DNA from 3 places in the Vibrio sp. 03_296 genome. Region 2 is predicted to be linked to each of the others. Evidence: predicted binding sites of a transcription regulator. Region 2 holds the regulator's gene; each other region holds the start of a gene.
The links. Region 2 encodes CRP, which controls carbon source genes, mostly activating them, when cyclic AMP is high. Its sites were predicted from a motif close to TGTGANNNNNNTCACA; they were not measured.

Region 1 (6,445 bases), on a different contig from region 2:
ACACAATCAGATGAGCGGCTGACGACTTGACTAAAAACGGTCGCCACCTGGATCAGCGCCTCATCGCCTGCTTGATGGCCATAGCGATCATTGAACTCTTTGAAGAAATCAATATCGCAAAGCATGATGGTCAGCGGCAATTTTTCTCGAGCATGATGGAACCACAGAGTATTCAGCTGCTCATCAAAACGGCGACGGTTGGACACTTGAGTTAAGCTGTCCATAAAGCTTAGTTTTTCTAGCTCGAGGTTCGCGGCTTCCAATTTCTGCTCGGCGAGATAACGTTCCGAGATATCGCGTGCCATGATCAAGACGCCGTTGGTTCCCGAAGCGGGATCGCGAAACGGTGACTTAACCACGTCATACCAAGCGTATTCTCCATTACTGTCGAGCACTTTATCGATATAACGCAGCGACTTACCTTCATGCAACACCTGACTGTCCGTCACAGAGAGACGCTGGCACATCTCACCGGGAACCACATCTTGCAAACGCTTACCGATGAGATCATTCACGTCCGCGATGCCCAGCGCTCGCACGAATGGCTCGTTACACGCTTGATACACCAAATTCTCATTGAAGATACCGATCGAATCAGGGCTGGCTTCCAAAATGTTTTGTAAGATGGTATCTCGCTGTGCCAACGCCACCTCGGTATCTTTTCGGCGCTCCATCTCATCTCGTAGATTTTGCTGCATGGCATGCCACTCTGTCACATCATGGCTGATGCTAAGAGTACCAATTGGCTCACCCGCTTTGGTCATCAATAAACTTTGATTAACTTCCAACAAACAACTGCGCCCTTGCGGATCGGTCGTCCAGCGGCGTTCACTTTGACGGCCTTTCATCAGGCGACTTTCCGGCATAATCGCTTCATCTCTCCGCCCTTCCCAGAACAGTTCAAAAGCACGGTTGGTGGCCAGAATTTTGCCGTCATTGTCTTTCAGGCAGATCAGTTCGCTTAGCGAATCTAACGCTGATTGCGCCACTAAGAAGGCATCGAGATCGTCCATATGACGAGAGCGATTCGAAGGATTTAATTGGATATTCAGTAGCCAGCAATGCTGGCCACGGTAGTAAACTTTGCGGCCACTTAACGCCACGTCAAGATGCTCGTGTTCCGATGCTTGCCAGGCAAACGCAAGCTGACTGAACTGACGACCAGAGAGTGAGGTTAACGAGTTGGACAACTGTTCAATGGCAAACGTCGCCGGAAAAAGATACGTTCGGTTTAGCTGGCGAACACCAAGCTGCTGCATCGCTGCATTGTTTGCCAGTAGCACATGCTGCCCAGTGAGATCGACCAGTAAGACAGGGGACATCAAATCGAGAATCAGCGTATCAAGCTCTCGTTGATAACGAAGATGCAGCAGCCGAACCACAACATAGCCTAACACCGCCATTAAAATAATCGCGCCGTAATGTTCTGCGAGGTGTGCTATCCATGCAAACTGCTTGTCCATTCTCACTCTTAGATGAATTGTGTGTGCGGCGACTATACCAACTATTGAGGGTGAATTCCGCTTTTTAATTGCGGTTTAGTATAGACAAAAGAATGGCCAAGCGCACTGCCCTGTCCGCCATGCTGAGCAAGGTATTTACCAATTTCAGTCATGGCTAACCAGCGATTTTCACACCATAAAGGCGATAGCAATGTCGGACGACGAGCGGCTGAAGAGACTCGGTGGAAAATCACCTCTGGCGGTGTTCGGCGAATCATTTCGCAGGCAATCTCGACATATTGCTCTAATTCTGGTGCTTCCAACTTACCCGCACGCCAAGCTTTGGCCATGGTGCTGCCTTCGACAATATGCAAACCATGTAGTTTTATACCATCCGTACCGACCTCAATCACTTTTTCTAAGGTGGCAAAGTTATCGTCTGGAGACTCTTTTGGTAACCCAACGATCAAATGCGTACATACTTTGATGCCCAAGGCTCGAGCTCGCTGAGTGATCTCTGCGTAGCATTCAAAATCGTGTCCACGATTGATCCGCTTTAAGGTGTCATTGCTGGCCGTTTGCAGCCCCAACTCCAACCAAATTTCATAACCTTGCTGTACGTAATCCGAGAGCAGCTCTAACACCGAATCAGGCACACAATCTGGGCGAGTCCCTACGCAAAGACCGACAATATCCGCGGCTTTCAACGCTTCTTCATACATGTTTTTCAGCACCTGCACTTCAGCATAGGTACTGGTGTAGGCTTGAAAATAGGCTAAGTACTTTTTCGCGCGATGCACTTCTCCCGCTCGCTCGCTCAATTGCTCTCGAATACTTTTGACTTGAGCTTGCTCATCAGCGAACGATGCCACATTGCAGAAAGTACAGCCACCACGGCCAATCGTGCCATCACGATTTGGGCAGCTAAAGCCCCCATGAAGCGTCAATTTATGCACTTTTTCTCCATATCGACGCTGAAGATCCTGACCAATCGTATTCACTAGCTCATGTAATTGCATTGAAAACCACCAATTGAAAACCGCAATCAATCTCACTACGATTTCTGTAAATTAATTACATACCTGCAAGAAAAAACACAAAATTGTAGTGAATTCAAACGAAGCTTTTCATGGCAAAAATCAATAAACATGCATAAATAAAAGAAAAACGGGCCAATGTTGCATATTTGTTAAACGTAAAGTGCATTTTTAAACAAGAATTTTGCCTAGCTCTGGTTACTTTTCGTTGCATTCCTTAGTCACAAAATTGTAGGATACTTACACATAACCGTCATTTTTGTGAGCTTTATTACAAAATCAAATGCGGAATATGTCTGCGATAAGCCACTCCAACCTATATAAATCACTAAAAAGTGACCAATAAAACAGGCTTATCACCAAGGATTGTTTTTCCCACAAAATTTTTCCTGTGGGATACGGAAAGGACTCAAAATCAACCCCCTCTGGTTGATTGCGATTCAAAACTATAAAGGACAAGGGGCTCAACCCGAGAATGCGATCTTATCGTATTGGTGTTGCTGCGCCTTCTAGAACTGGAAGGAAGTATCTATGGTAGATAGAGAGCAAAGTTCGCAAGGGCTTTATACTCCTGAGCTAGAGCATGATGCCTGTGGTATCGGTTTTGTCGCTCATCTCAAAAACCGCAAATCCCATCAGGTTGTGACACAAGCTTTAGATATGCTAGCTCGCATGGAACACCGTGGTGGTCAAGGTTGCGATCCATGCAGTGGCGACGGTGCGGGTATTTTGCTGCAAAAGCCTCACGAATTTTTGTTAGAAGAAGCGGTCAAGCTTGGTATCAAGCTGCCTTCTTTTGAAAAATATGGTGTTGGTGTCGTTTTGTTCCCGAAAGACGAATACAAACGCGAACAATGCCGTGACATCCTAGAACGCAATGCCAAACGCCTTGATTTGGACATCATTGGCTATCGTGTCCTCCCAACCGACAATTCGATGATTGGCGCCGATCCGCTGAGCACAGAGCCTCAATTTGAGCATGTGTTTATTTCTGGCGGCCCAGGTACCTCACCTGAAGAACTTGAGCGCAAACTGTATGTGCTGCGTAACTACACCGTACGCGTTTGCCTTGAGAGCGTTTCGAATATCGGGGATGACTTCTACATCAACTCGATGTCATACAAAACCTTGGTCTATAAAGGTCAGCTAACCACTGAGCAAGTACCTCAGTATTTCCAAGACCTACAAAACCCGACCATGGTCACCGCACTGGCTCTTGTGCACTCTCGTTTCTCTACCAATACTTTCCCGAAATGGCGCTTGGCTCAACCTTTCCGTTACATTGCGCACAACGGTGAAATCAACACGGTTCGCGGCAACCTTAACTGGATGAAAGCACGCGAAGCGATCTTAGACTCTAAGCTCTTCACGCAAGCTGAGATCGACATGCTATTGCCGATCTGTCAGGAAGGTGCTTCTGACTCTGCCAACTTTGACATGGTGTTGGAACTGCTGGTGCTTTCAGGCCGCAGCCTACCGCACGCGCTAATGATGATGATTCCTGAAGCGTGGCAAGAAAACAAAACCATGGATCCAAAACGCCGTGCCTTCTATCAATACCATGCCAACATCATGGAACCGTGGGATGGCCCTGCGTCTGTTTGCTTTACCGATGGTGTGCAAGTCGGTGCAACATTAGACCGTAACGGTCTGCGCCCTTCACGCTATACCGTAACCAAAGACAACATGCTGATCATGGCGTCTGAATCTGGTGTTGTGGAAATCCCGCCAGAAAACGTGGAATACCGTGGCCGTTTGCAGCCAGGGCGTATCTTCGTTGCCGATCTCGAGCAAGGCCGCATCATTTCCGATGAAGAAGTGAAAGATTCGATTGCCAACGCTCAGCCGTATGAACAGTGGGTAACGGATAATCTACTAAGCCTCAAATCACTGCCAGATGCCGATAACGTCCACAGCCAACCGTCACCAGAGCGTCTACTGCATCGCCAGCAAGCGTTTGGCATCAGCGCAGAAGAAGTGAATGAGATCATTCTTCCGCTGGCACAAACCGGCTATGAACCCCTTGGTTCGATGGGTGCTGACTGGCCAGTTGCGATCCTATCGCATCAATCTCAGCATTTAGCTAACTACTTTAAGCAGTTGTTTGCTCAGGTGACTAACCCGCCGATCGACCCGATCCGCGAACGCATGGTGATGTCACTCAATACCTACATCGGTAAAGATCAGAACTTGCTGGCAGAATCACCGGTTCATTGCCGTAAAGTAGAACTTGAGTCTCCAGTGATCTCGAACGCTGAGCTCGAAAAACTGCGTGCTATCGACAACGAACACTTACAAGCAAAAACGTTAGACATCGTCTTCCAAGCCAACGAAGACGCTGGCAAACTGGAACGCGCACTCAAACGTATTTGTCAGTACGCGGAAGATGCCGTGATCGACGGTTACTCCATCATTCTATTGACTGACCGTGCCGTAAACTCTAACCACGCAGCGATTCCCGCGATGTTAGCAGTGGGTGCGGTTCACCATCACCTGATTCGTAAAGGGCTACGCGCCAAATGTGGCATCGTGGTGGAAACGGGTGATGCGCGCGAAACACACCATTTCGCCACGCTCGTGGGCTATGGTGCAAATGCGGTGAACCCTTATCTGGTCACTGAAACGATCGTTGATCTACAACGTCGTAAAAAGCTGGATGCCAACGTGTCGGTTGAAGAGTACTTCAACAACTATCGTAAAGGGGTCAACGGCGGCCTATTAAAGATCTTCTCGAAAATGGGTATTTCGACGCTGCAGTCCTACCACGGTGCGCAAATTTTTGAAGCCCTTGGTATCAGCAAAGCGGTGGTCGACAAATACTTCACCGGTACCGTTACGCGTATTCAAGGTTTGACCTTAGACGACATCGCCAAAGAAGTCTTAGTGCGTCATCGCGTAGGCTACCCAACTCGTGAAATCCCAATTCAAATGCTCGATGTGGGCGGCGTTTATCAGTGGAAACAACGTGGTGAAAAACACCTGTTTAACCCTGAAACCATTCACCTGCTGCAACACTCTACTCGCAACAAAGACTACGCAGAGTTCAAGAAATACGCGGCAGAAGTGGATCGCCAAGGTGACAAAGCCGTTACCCTACGTAGCCAACTTGATTTCGTGAAAAATCCTGCAGGTTCAATCCCAATCGATGAAGTAGAACCCGTAGAGAGCATCGTCAAACGTTTCGCCACCGGCGCAATGTCGTTTGGCTCTATCTCTTACGAGGCACACTCGACTCTAGCGGTCGCGATGAACCGCCTCGGCGCGAAATCGAACTCCGGTGAAGGTGGTGAAGATCCCATTCGCTTCTCACCAAATGAAAATGGCGACTCAGAGCGCTCTGCGATCAAACAGGTTGCTTCAGGCCGTTTTGGTGTTACTTCTTACTACCTCACTAACTCTGACGAAATTCAGATCAAGATGGCACAAGGGGCAAAACCGGGCGAAGGTGGTCAACTACCGGGCGACAAAGTCGACGATTGGATTGGTGCAACACGTCACTCCACTCCTGGGGTTGGTTTGATTTCACCACCGCCACACCATGATATCTACTCAATCGAAGATTTGGCTCAGTTGATCTACGACTTGAAAAACGCCAACCGTAAAGGCCGTGTCAACGTTAAGCTGGTTTCGGAAGCTGGCGTAGGGACAATTGCTTCTGGCGTGGCAAAAGCGAAAGCGGACGTGGTTCTGATTGCCGGTCACGATGGCGGTACCGGTGCATCACCGATTTCGTCGATTCGTCACACAGGTCTACCTTGGGAACTCGGTCTTGCAGAAACGCACCAGACGCTGCTGAAAAACGGCTTACGTAACCGTATCGTAGTGCAAGCCGATGGCCAGATGAAGACCCCTCGTGACATCGCAATCGCAACGCTATTAGGTGCTGAGGAATGGGGTGTCGCGACAGCTGCTCTCGTCGTTGAAGGCTGTATCATGATGCGTAAGTGTCATAAAAACACTTGCCCT
Region 2 (6,445 bases):
CAAAGAACATTCCCCTCAATGATTGACGAAAAGTTGAGCTGAAGGACTAAATTAACTCGTATCACGCATACAAAGGTCAGTGAAATGCCTCGCTGATCCAAATCACTCAAAGAGCAACACACATGACTCAGTTTACCGCCGCAGCTGGGATAAAAAATCCACACCTACAAACCTTATTGCCGCGCTTAATTCGTAAAAAAGCCTTGTTCGAACCTTTATGGCAAACGCTGGACACCCCAGATGGCGATTTTTTGGATCTCGCTTGGAGCGAATCTCCGCACAATGATCAAGCCAAAAACAAACCCTTATTTGTGTTGTTTCACGGCCTTGAAGGCTGCTTCTACAGCCCTTACGCCAATGGTCTAATGAAAGCCTTTGCTGACGCTGGTTGGCTGGCGGTGATGATGCATTTTCGTGGTTGCAGCGGTAAGCCTAATCGCCTCGCGCGCGCGTACCATTCCGGCGAAGTAGAGGATGCAAGACTGTTTCTTACGCATTTGCACGACGCGTTTCCTCACTCGGTCAAAGTAGCCGTGGGTATCTCCTTGGGAGGCAATATGCTGGCCAACTACTTGGCCAAGTATCAGGGAGACGAACGACTGGATGCGGCGACCATCGTCTCTGCACCGCTTGATTTGTCCGCTTGCTCGCAACGTATTGAGCAAGGGTTTTCGCGCGTCTATCGTCGCTACTTACTCTCCTCGCTCAAACGCAATGCACTGCGTAAGCACCATTTGCTGGCTGGCGAACTCGACCTTTCCTATCAAGCGATTAAACGAGTAACAAGACTGTACGACTTTGATGACTTGATCACCGCCCCGCTGCACGGCTTTCAAGATGCCGCCGATTACTATCAGCAGTGCTCTGGGCTCAACAAACTGCGCGATATTCGCATTCCGACTCAAATCATTCACGCGAAAGACGATCCCTTTATGACCGACGCAGTGATCCCTAAGTTTGTGCTCCCAGACAACATCGATTATCGACTGTTTGATCACGGTGGTCATGTCGGTTTTCTCAGCGGAACCGCACTGCAACCGCGATTTTGGCTAGAAGAAGCGCTGCCCGCCTACTATGAAAGTATGGCGGTTTCTGGATAATAGCGCCCCTGTCGGCCAACAAATCCACTCACGAGCATAGAATAAAGAGGTATTTATGATCGTTCCATGGCAACAAATCAGCCCTGAGGCGCTGAGCAATTTGATTCGCGAGTTTGTGCTGCGTGAAGGCACCGATTACGGTGAAAGTGAATACTCACTTGAGGAAAAAATCGCACAAGTACAGCAGCAGTTGGAATGCGGCGAAGCGGTGGTGGTTTTCTCTGAGTTACACGAAACCGTGGATATTCAGTTAAAACAAAAATTCTAGCTGCTCCACACTTTACCGAATCCTATCCCATGACAAGCAAAGTGAACGTGCTATAGTGGGACAAACGATAGCTCCGCGGGAGGCCGATTCCCGCTCAACAGGTAAGTTTGAATACGACAAGGTCTGTCATGTCTGCAAAACACCCAATAATAGCCGTCACAGGTTCATCCGGTGCCGGCACCACCACCACCTCCGAAGCTTTCCGCAAGATGTTCAATATGATGAGCATCAAGCCCGCATGGGTCGAAGGGGATAGCTTCCACCGTTTTACGCGCCCAGAGATGGATGTCGAAATTCGCAAGGCAAAAGAACAAGGCCGTCATATCAGCTATTTTGGCCCTCAAGCCAACGATTTCCCAGCTCTAGGCGAATTTTTCCGCCAATACGGTAAATCTGGCACTGGTGAAGTGCGCCGCTATCTGCACACTTTTGACGAAGCGGTACCCTACAACCAAATGCCCGGCACTTTTACCCCATGGCAAAAGCTACCCGAAAATACCGATGTGCTGTTTTATGAAGGGCTGCACGGTGGCGTCGTGGATGGCGAAGTGAATGTCGCGCAACACGTCGATTTCTTGATAGGCATGGTACCGATCGTCAACTTAGAGTGGATTCAAAAATACGTCCGTGACACCCGTGATCGCGGTCATTCACGCGAGGCTGTGATGGATTCGATTGTGCGCTCAATGGACGACTATCTGAATTACATCACACCGCAATTTTCTCGTACTCACATCAACTTTCAGCGAGTCCCAACGGTCGATACCTCCAATCCGCTCAACGCCAAAGGCATCCCAAGCCTTGATGAAAGCTTTGTGGTGATTCGTCTTAGAGGAATCAAAAACGTTGATTTTCCATACCTACTGGCGATGATCGATGGCTCGTTCATGTCACGCCACAACACCCTTGTGGTGCCGGGAGGAAAAATGAGTTTTGCTATGGAATTAATTGTGCAGCCTATCCTGCAACAATTGATTGAAACGGGCAAAATTGGATAAAAACCCAGCACAGAGAGCGATTACTTTTCATACCGTGATCATGTGCACAGTTTTGCTTAAAAAATCCGATACTCGGCACGATTAAAATCAAGAAATCGTTTTCGAAAAAGGATACTATTTCAAACCGAAACACAAGATAGCTTGCAGCCTTAGTTAACAGCTCTTATTCTAGGAAGCCAAGATTAAGGCTTCGCTAAAATACGGATAGCGGCAAGCGTACCCTGCAGAGGAAGTGAGATATTATGGTTCTAGGTAAACCTCAAACCGATCCAACACTAGAGTGGTTTCTTTCACACTGTCATATTCATAAGTACCCATCAAAAAGCACGCTAATTCATGCGGGCGAAAAAGCAGAAACACTTTACTACATCGTAAAAGGTTCTGTTGCGGTACTGATTAAGGATGAAGAAGGTAAAGAAATGATCCTTTCTTACCTAAATCAAGGTGACTTTATTGGTGAATTAGGCCTGTTTGAAGAAGGCCAAGAGCGTACCGCTTGGGTTCGCGCAAAATCTCCTTGTGAAGTCGCGGAAATCTCATTCAAGAAATTCCGTCAGCTAATTCAGGTAAACCCTGACATCCTGATGCGTCTATCTGCTCAGATGGCAAGCCGTCTGCAAGTGACCAGCCAAAAAGTGGGTGACTTGGCATTCCTAGACGTAACTGGTCGTATCGCTCAGACGCTATTGAATCTTGCTAAACAACCAGATGCGATGACACACCCAGATGGCATGCAGATCAAGATCACTCGTCAAGAAATCGGTCAAATCGTTGGCTGTTCTCGTGAGACAGTAGGTCGTATCTTGAAGATGCTCGAAGAGCAAAACCTGATTTCTGCACATGGCAAGACTATCGTTGTTTACGGTACTCGTTAATTTCCATTAGCGATGAACAGTTTCAAAAGCCACTCATGGCAACATGAGTGGCTTTTTTGTTTCACAGAGACGGCAATTGAGAGCCGTGAGCGACTCTGTTAACCGCTTCTGTTAACCATTAGTGCTTTCGAAAATCTTATCGGCAGAAGCTTCTACAAACCCTGGGTAAAGCTCACCGTTGTCCATCGGGTAACGCTTGGCGAATTCGTAGAAACCACCAGGAACGATTTCACTGCCCTCGCTAAAGTGCACCGCCACTTTGTCGGCCATGGTCGAGGATTGCTCGAGCAACACCTCTGGCGAGCCTTTGACTTCACCACCCACTTCGTTAATGACAAAACCTGCGTTGCGTAAGTGATCATTCACGCCTTTAACCGAGTCCAACGCCTTGAGCTGATTAACACTGACGGTAAAGTGATTGGCACCATAGCCATGAGCCGCCAACCAAGACGCGTATTCACTTTCTTGTGCTAGGGTTTGGTAATCAGCAAACGACAGCTCCCATAAGCGACCACCGTGTAAAAATGCACAGTCCTCTAGGCGAGAAGCGTCGACTTGCGCCACCAATTTTTCGACGATGGCTTGCAACGCCTCCGAGCATTCATCCACTTTGAGCGCGCTGATAAACACTTTAGGTTGGGTCGGGTCGGGATGCTCAAAGTGCTTGGCAATCAACTTTTTGCTCTTAAACAGGTAATCACCACACGCCACATAGCCAAGGGCTAGAAATGGCTTAGCGAGCGTCTCAATACCCAGCGGAGCAACATTAAATGTGCGCAAAGCGATGTGGTCGTTAATCAATGGCTCGTCTTCTTCAAGCAGTTGATGAACTTTTGCAGCGGAAGGACACAAACGTTGAATATAGTCATTCCATAGCGATTGAAAGAGAACAGCTGGCGTCATAACGCCTCCTTGTTGTTGTAGATTCACGTTGTCGGTTATAGCGTAAATGGAAAAATGGCGATGGCGGTTGCTGTCCAGAGTACAACCGACATCGCCATCAACCTGTGACGGCGATGACCGAGGTGTAAAAACCTCACTTATCACTGGGCAACAGTGACTCAGGCTCGATCCCACTGCGCCCTTGGGCGACTAACGCACCCTTATTATTATTTTACAGTTCGACGCCTGGGCTTAACGTTGCAGGGAGTAATGTCTCCTCCCCTTCCATCGAAGCCATTGGATAGGCACAGTAATCCGCGGCGTAATACGCACTGGGGCGCAAGTTGCCCGACGCACCAGGGCCACCAAACGGTGCATCACCGCTCGCACCCGTTAGCTGACGGTTACGATTGACGATGCCAGCACGAATATGGTCAACGAAGTATTGCCACTCACCATCATCGGTTGACACCAAACCGGCCGATAAGCCAAAGCGGGTATCATTGGCGAGCTCAACCGCTTGCTCTAGTGTTTGATAACGTACCACTTGCAGTAATGGGCCAAAATATTCTTCATCGGGCAAATCGGCAATGTTGGTGACATCGATAATACCCGGCGTGACAAATGCCGCCGCCCCCGCTTTGGCTTCAATCAAGCTCTCTCCACCAAGCGATTGCAGGTTGGCTTGCGCCGCCAAAATGAAGTTTGCAGCAGCCACCGAGATCTGTGGTCCCATGAAAGGAGCGGGTTCTGCAAATGGCTGATCAACGCGCAACTTCTTGGTCGCTTCGACCAAGCGGGTGATCAGTGCATCGCCTTTCTCACCCAATGGGATGTAGAGACGACGCGCACAGGTACAGCGCTGTCCTGCACTGATAAAGGCCGACTGGATAATGGTGTAGACGGTGGCATCAAGATCGCCATAGTGATCGGTGATCACCATAGGGTTATTGCCACCCATTTCAAGTGCCAGCATCTTGCCCGGCTGACCGGCAAACTGGCGATGCAATAAGTGACCAGTGTTGGCGCTTCCCGTAAACAGCAAGCCATCGATGCCTTTCGAGTCTGCCAATGCAATGCCCGTTTCCTTGCCACCTTGTACGAGGTTGATCCCCCCTTGCGGCAACCCAGCGGCTTGCCATAACTTCATCGCAAGCTCACCCGTCCACGGGGTTTGCTCGGAAGGTTTGAACACCACCGTGTTCCCTGCCAGTAGTGCAGGCACAATGTGACCATTAGGTAAGTGACCTGGGAAGTTATACGGCCCAAAAACCGCCATCACGCCAAGCGGGCGGTGACGCAAAACAATCTGATTGCCTGCCGCTTCTTTTTGCGACTCGCCAGTACGCTCATGGTATGCACGAATCGAAATGGCAATTTTACCCGCCATTGCCGCCGCTTCAGTGCGCGTTTCCCAAAGGGGCTTGCCGGTTTCTTTGGCGATCACTTGGGCGATCTCTTCACTGTTCTCTTTCACTTGCTCAGCAAACGCCAACACCACTGCTTCTCGTTCGGCAACGGACAATTTTTTCCAACCAACAAACGCTTGGCGCGCAGCTTTCACCGCCATCTCTACTTGTTCAGCCGTGGCTCCCTTGCCTCGCCAAACAACCTGATTGTCATACGGGGAGAGAGAGGTAAACTCTTCACCTAAACCTTCGACCCATTCACCTGCAATCCACTGTGTCATCATCTCTTCCTTTCTGTTTACTGCGGCAACATGCGTACGTAGTGACCATCTTCAACGTTCAACGCTTCGGCGACGGCTGGAGATAAAATCACGCTTGATGTTGCAGGGTCATACGCTGCTTTAGCGGCAGTCGCACGAAAATCCTCAAATGAAGTATTGGCAATTAAGAACGCTTTTGAGCTCGAATGCTCACTGATTCTCACTTTCGCACGCACGGAATGGCGCACCGATTCAATATTGCGTAAATCGCATTCCACCGTTGGGCCACCATCGAAAATGTCGACGTAACCACGGTTGGTAAACCCCTCTCTTTCCAGCAACTTCAACGCAGGTCTTGTGTTGTCATGCACTTGGCCAATCACCGCTTGCGCCTCTGGGCTAAGCAGGTTGATGTAGATCGGCAGCTTTGGCATCAAGTCGGCAATAAAACCTTTCTTACCGATGCCCGTGAGGTAATCGGCCATGGTGAAATCGATTGAGAAAAAGTGCTCTTGCAGCCACTGCCAAAATGGCGAGTTACCTTGCGCGTCAGAAACGCCGCGCATTTCGGCAAAAATGGTTTGAGAGAAACGGTGCGGATGCTCTGCCATCATCAGAAAACGACACTTAGACATCAGACGACCGTTCAAGCC
Region 3 (6,445 bases), on a different contig from region 2:
ATCACCGCCAATATCTAAGGTGCGCATTACCACACGCTGCTGAGGGTAACTACTCAAAATAGCGCGATATTGCTGATATTGCTCATCCTCAGAAGGAAAACGATGTTGCAAGAGAAAAGCAATTTCAGTGCGATACAATCCCACACCATCCACACCAGCGTTGATCGCGATATTACTGTCGGCGCTCAAGCCTGCGTTGAGTAATACCTCTACGTCGACGTCATCCTGAGTTTTCGCAGGCAGCGCAAGCTCCTTGTTCACCATCGCGAACAATTCACTCTCTTCCGTTACAAGGCTGCGGTACTCACGCAAAATCTGGCGATTAGGCTGAATATAAATCTCACCGGAGTAGCCATCGACGATCCCCTGCTTGCCATGCACCTCTTCCAGATTCAGGCTCGCTCCCATGACAGCGGGCACCCCTAGCGCTCTGGATAAAATCGCAGCGTGGGAGTTCGCCGCGCCTTCTAATGCGACCACGGCCAACAGGTATTTTTTCGGTACTGACGCCAAAAGTGAAGCGGTGAGTTCATTGGCAACCAGAATTACCGGTCGCTCAATTCTTGGCTGCTCTTGCTCACTGTTGTGTAAAAAGAACAATAAACGCTGGCCCAACTCACGAATGTCATGCGCTCGCTCTCTCAGGTAAACATCTGACATTCGCGCAAAACGACTGGAATAACTTTCGACCACTTGACGCAATGCCCAGTCCGCGCGATCTCCTCGCTCCACGTGCTTTTTCAAGTCTGTGCGTAACATAGGATCGTTCAGCAAGTGCGTGAAGAGATCAAATATGGCGAGCGCATCTTTATTGATTTCACTGTCGAACTTTTTGCGCATACGGCGAAAATCCGCCAACGCAGCTTCAATTGCAACGGCGAGCCACTCTTGCTCTCGCTCTTTATCGAGTGTCGAGGCAGGGCACACCTCCGACAATATCGGTTGTGAATTGTCATACCAAAACTCACCAATTGCGACCCCACTTGAAGCGGCAATACCCTGCACTGCAGCAGGTTTAGATGCCAATGACCAATGGCCAAGACTTTGTGCATGCGCAATGATAACGGCTAACTGAGCGGATAAAGTGACTAGGAAGGATTCTTCCATCTCACTGAAAAGTCGTGGTGTTTTCTGCTGGATAACCAGTACGCCCAATACTTTTTTACGATGGATGATCGGCGCGCCTAAAAACGAGTGATACGTTTCTTCGCCTAACTGAGGAAAATATTTGAATGCGGGATGCTTCGAGGCTTCGGCTAAGTTAAGAGGCTCAGCGCTGCGTTTCACTAAGCCAACCAAGCCCTCTTCAAACTGGATGTGAATACTGTCGCCATGAAAAGTCAGGCCTTGCGTTGCCATTAACTCTAGCCGTTGCCTTTCTTCATTCGCCAGATAAATCGTGCAACACTCTGTGCTCAATGCTGTACAAGTTTCTCGTACCAATGTATTCAATGCTTGGTGAACATCCTCGACACGAGAAACTTTTTCAACTATATCCCTGAGTTGACTCAGCATGGTTATCCTCTTCGTTTAACTTTTTTACCTTTCAATTTACGTTCGCGAAAAGGCATGGCTAACGATGCAAATTCCTTCATCGCTCGGCGATAAACGTCTCGCTTAAATGAAACCACCTGACGTACAGGATACCAATAGCTAACCCAACGCCAACCATCAAATTCAGGAGAGCTACCTTTTTGCATATTGATCTTGGATTCATCGCACTCAAGACGCAAAAGGAACCATTTCTGCTTTTGGCCGATACAAACAGGCTTAGAGTCCCAACGAACCAGTCTCTTTGGTAGTTTATATCTTAACCAATGACGACTGCTCGCAATGATCTTAACGTCTTTGTGCGTTAGACCGACTTCTTCATACAACTCTCGAAACATTGCTTGTTCCGGAGTCTCACCATCATCAATCCCCCCTTGAGGAAATTGCCAAGAGTGTTGCCCGTATCGCTTAGCCCAGAAGACCTGACCATGGTTATTACAAATCACTATACCAACATTTAGCCGGTAACCATCGCCATCTATCACTGGCTAACCTCTAAGATAAGTTTTTTATTACAGTGATTTTTCCACATATCCCCAACAGTAGCAAACTTACTGATGTGATATAGCTAAGATTTATCGTGTTTCAGACCCAATTGAATAACTTTTCAGCACAAAAACAGTTATCAACACAAGTTTGAGACACAGCCCACATTTATTCACCTTTTCTGTGAATAACTTTGTGAAGAATAACTTATTTTCGTCAATGACAGATTCATCATCAATCCATGACAAACACGTCCCCTTTCCAAAAATAAAAAATAGCTTTTAATATTCAATAAATTAAAAACACAAATCAGTTCCACCAGCAAATTAAACCTTGATGATCTTTTGACCACAAACAGATCGGTCAAAGATCATACAATGCTTATTTTATCCACACACAAAGTTTTTAAATTGACTAACATCACCAAAAATCAAGCAAAATATCACTTACCACATACTGTTTATTGATCCATGATTTTACTTTTTACCTTAGAGAGCGCTCTATTCTGTGGATAACTTATTAATAGATCAAAGCACCAGCAATGATGATCCTTGATCGTATCGCTTCGATCCGATTCTTTGTTACCATATCGCTTTCCCATTATTACGGCCTTGGTTATGAAACCCATTCCACAAACAGAAGCAGAACTGCTCCAACGAGCGAATCAAATTGCAGGTTGTAGCTTCGCCGAATTGGCAGAAGAGGCGAATATGGACGTTCCTCTGGATCTCAAACGCGACAAAGGTTGGGTGGGGCAACTGCTTGAGTGGCACTTAGGCGCGCCTGCTGGCAGTAAACCACAGCAGGATTTTTCCGATCTTGGTATTGAGTTAAAAAGTATTCCCGTCAGTTATAGCGGCAAACCGCTTGAAACGACGTTTGTCTGCGTAGCACCACTGACGGGTGTGCATGGATTAACGTGGGAAACCAGTCATGTGCGCAACAAACTCTCTCGTGTGTTATGGATTCCGGTTGAAGGGGAGCGAGAAATCCCACTGGCAGAGCGTCATGTCGGTACACCACTGCTTTGGTCTCCCAATGACGAGGAAGAAATACTACTCAAAAATGACTGGGAAGAATTGATGGAGATGATCGTATTTGGCCAATTTGATCAAATTTCGGCCCGACATGGCGTGGCTCTTCATCTCAGACCAAAAGCCGCTAACAGCAAAGCACTCACCGAAGCGTATAACATCAACGGAAAACCGATTAAAACACTGCCGCGGGGATTTTATTTACGAACTCAGTTTACCGCTCAGATTTTGCAAAATGCCTTCAACTCATTACTCAATGAGGAGTAAGTTGCAGTTCAATGTCATAGTAAGAAGCCAATCGGTCACTACCAACTTCTTCGTAAACGTTATGCAAACGAAGATACGCTTTCTCCACACCCAATTTCAGTAATTCTTCTTTCACTAAATCCAAAGACGAGAAATGCATCAGCTCCTCCCCTTGTTTAATAGGCTCAAGGTGATGTTTGTATTCTATGGCCAACAGATACTCATTGGCATCAGAGCAACCTATTACGAACATTTTAGGCGGCACATAATGATCATGATGTTTACTGTGTAGCCAAAGATCCAATTGATGTTTCTGCATAGCCTACCTCAACCCGATTTCGCAATTTGTCCATTAGGCTCTAAGTGTAGTCCATGATCAATCTGATAGAGCGAGAGAAGCTTTCTTAAGTTGATGAAATTATCAATTATGATATTGCATCTTCTCCTGGGCGTTAAGTCGGCATAAGATGTTGAACAATAGGTAACCGACAATAAATCCAATTAACAAGGAAGTGCCATGCAATACACTAAGCTGCCCCATTCCACGCTTGAGATCAGCAAACTTTGCCTTGGAACCATGACCTTTGGTGAACAAAACTCTCAACAAGACGCTTTCGAACAACTCGATTATGCGGTCGCTCAAGGTATTAATTTTATTGATACTGCAGAAATGTATCCGGTGCCACCAAAAGCACAAAGCCAGGGGTTAACGGAGCAGTTTATCGGCAATTGGCTGAGCAAAAGTGGCAAACGCGAAAAAGTCCTCATCGCCACAAAAATAGCTGGCCCTCGCAATGTTCCCTATATTCGCGACAACATGAGCTTAAACCGACGCCATATTCACACAGCGATCGATGATAGCCTGACGCGCCTGCAGACCGAGTATGTCGATCTCTATCAATTGCATTGGCCTCAGCGTCAAACCAACTGCTTTGGTCAACTCAACTACCCTTATCCCGATACGCAAGAAGAAGTGACGCTCATTGAAACGCTAGAAGCACTGAATGAACTCGTTAAAGCGGGAAAGGTACGTTATATAGGCGTGTCTAATGAAACCCCTTGGGGCGTAATGACTTTACTGCGTTTAGCCGAAAAACACGACTTGCCAAGAATTGTTTCGATTCAAAATCCATACAATTTACTCAATCGCAGCTTTGAAGTTGGCTTGTCCGAGATTAGCCACTACGAAGGCGTTCAACTGCTTGCCTACTCTCCGATGGCGTTTGGCACGTTAAGCGGTAAGTACCTCGATGGCGCTCGCCCAAAAGGCGCTCGCTGTACTCTCTTTGAGCGTTTTCAGCGCTACTTTACCCCACAAGGGCTAGAAGCAACCAACGCGTATGTTTCACTCGCCAGAGATTACGGTTTGGATCCCGCGCAAATGGCGCTGGCTTTTGTTAATCAACGCCCATTTGTCGCCAGTAATATCATTGGTGCAACGACTCTCGATCAGCTTAAAGTCAATATCGAGAGTCTCAATGTCAAGTTAGAAGATGAGGTGTTAAATAAAATACAGCAGATTGGTACCACCTACTCCAATCCATGCCCATAACATTGCGGGCTGTAACCACCAAGGTTACAGCCCTTTCGATTACGTCGGTATTCGCGAACTAAGCACACGGCGAATATGACGGATTCGACGCGCGACTTTGACTTCATCCGGAGTGGTGTTTGGGTTCGCTCGACCACCTTCATCTAAACCAATGTCTCTTAGTAAGAAGGCGTTGTTCCAAGGAATTTCATAACTACTACGACGGACACGTTTCGCCCATTCACGTTCTTCACGTTTTAAATCGGCTTGAACCAAAATAGTGGCTAATTTCAAATAAATAGAGTGACGCATTATTTTTCTCCAAATAAAAATGATTGCTGAGAAAAATGACGTGCTTTCGGGTAGATCAACTCGTAGAGAGAGACACAAACTAAGCTGCCATTTTCCGCAGCTCAGTTAAATAACAATGAGGGTGCGGATTAACTAACCATCGATAGCGGTATCAGCGCCGATGCTGATAACCACACTCATCTCAGATGAATGAGCATCGCGAAGAGCACAAACGGGTTGATTTGCATTCAATTTCAACATGTTAGCCCCCTTCAATGGTTTATTAATCCTAAAGTTTTGATGTGGTATAACTCGAAAGTTACGATTAAATTGTAAGCGAAAACGGTTGCTAATCAATCACTTTTTCTCCAATGCAGCAATTACAAAACATCCTACTAAATGTCAGTTTCATATTGATTGGCTATAACATATTCACCTTGGCAATATGAGGTTATTAGATGATTATCTGAATGTAAAAAGGCCATTCGATAGAATGGCCTCAAGCTTTGGGTGATTTAAACAGGATATTCCGCTACACCGTTTGTTCGGAAATCAAATTGTGTTTGTTTAGTAGTCGATACATCGTCGCACGTGAAACCCCTAACTCTTTGGCGGCATTAGAGACCTGACCCGAATGAGATTCCAGCACCAGCAACAGCGCATCGCGCTCACTTTTCTCACGGATATTTTTTAAGCTGCGCTTACTATCACCACGTTTAGGAAGATCCAATTGCGGCATATCGATGATCACGCTATCTGACATCAGGACAGCACGCTTAATCTGATTCATCAGCTCGCGTACGTTGCCTGGCCAGTAATAGCGCATCAAAGCTCTCAGCGCTTCTTCAGAATAGCCTTTTGCCTGCGCGTTATACTCTTTTGAGTATTCTTGCAGGTAGTAACGAGCCAACAAGGTGATGTCACTGGCACGCTCTTTGAGACTTGGCACATTAATCCGTAGCACATTGATGTAGTGGTAAAGCTCCTCGCTAAAATCCCCATCGATCAGTGCTTTTTCAATATCGGAAGCATTCGCCGTCAAAATACGGACATTGACCTTCTTCATGCCATCGCAGGTTTCTATCGTTCCTTCTTGTAAGAAACGAAGAAGGTGCAGTTGCTGAGTTTTGGAAATCGTTAGAATGTCATTAAACAACACCGTACCACCATCAGCCTGCTCTAGTATTGAAGGCCCCGCATTTGCGTCAGCCCCAATGCCAAAAACATCCGCTTGAAAACGTTGCTCGCTCATTGCACGGCATTTGACAGAAAAGAATGGCTTCATCGCACGCGATGAGATTTTATG

Region 1: gltB (glutamate synthase large subunit) is a predicted target of CRP. The motif match lies at 2,740-2,755, and genes of this name have one in related genera.
Region 3: rppH (RNA pyrophosphohydrolase) is a predicted target of CRP. The motif match lies at 2,189-2,204, and genes of this name have one in related genera.

Annotation. Positions count from the first base shown of each region.
Region 1 is NZ_NPKW01000014.1:34,170-40,614, reverse strand. Features, by position in the region: gene CIK04_RS01100 (diguanylate cyclase) at 1-1,463, opposite strand, end outside; gene CIK04_RS01095 (TIGR01212 family radical SAM protein) at 1,505-2,461, opposite strand; gene gltB (glutamate synthase large subunit) at 3,011-6,445, shown strand, end outside.
Region 2 is NZ_NPKW01000127.1:10,446-16,890, forward strand. Features, by position in the region: gene CIK04_RS15550 (hydrolase) at 123-1,100, shown strand; gene CIK04_RS15555 (YheU family protein) at 1,156-1,368, shown strand; gene CIK04_RS15560 (phosphoribulokinase) at 1,497-2,366, shown strand; gene crp (cAMP-activated global transcriptional regulator CRP) at 2,609-3,241, shown strand; gene CIK04_RS15570 (DUF1338 domain-containing protein) at 3,353-4,144, opposite strand; gene astD (succinylglutamate-semialdehyde dehydrogenase) at 4,356-5,813, opposite strand; gene astA (arginine N-succinyltransferase) at 5,831-6,445, opposite strand, start outside.
Region 3 is NZ_NPKW01000014.1:82,344-88,788, reverse strand. Features, by position in the region: gene ptsP (phosphoenolpyruvate--protein phosphotransferase) at 1-1,515, opposite strand, end outside; gene rppH (RNA pyrophosphohydrolase) at 1,518-2,036, opposite strand; gene mutH (DNA mismatch repair endonuclease MutH) at 2,655-3,338, shown strand; gene CIK04_RS01300 (hypothetical protein) at 3,325-3,636, opposite strand; gene CIK04_RS01295 (NADP(H)-dependent aldo-keto reductase) at 3,835-4,869, shown strand; gene CIK04_RS01290 (hypothetical protein) at 4,909-5,160, opposite strand; gene vpsR (cyclic-di-GMP-binding transcriptional regulator VpsR) at 5,672-6,445, opposite strand, start outside.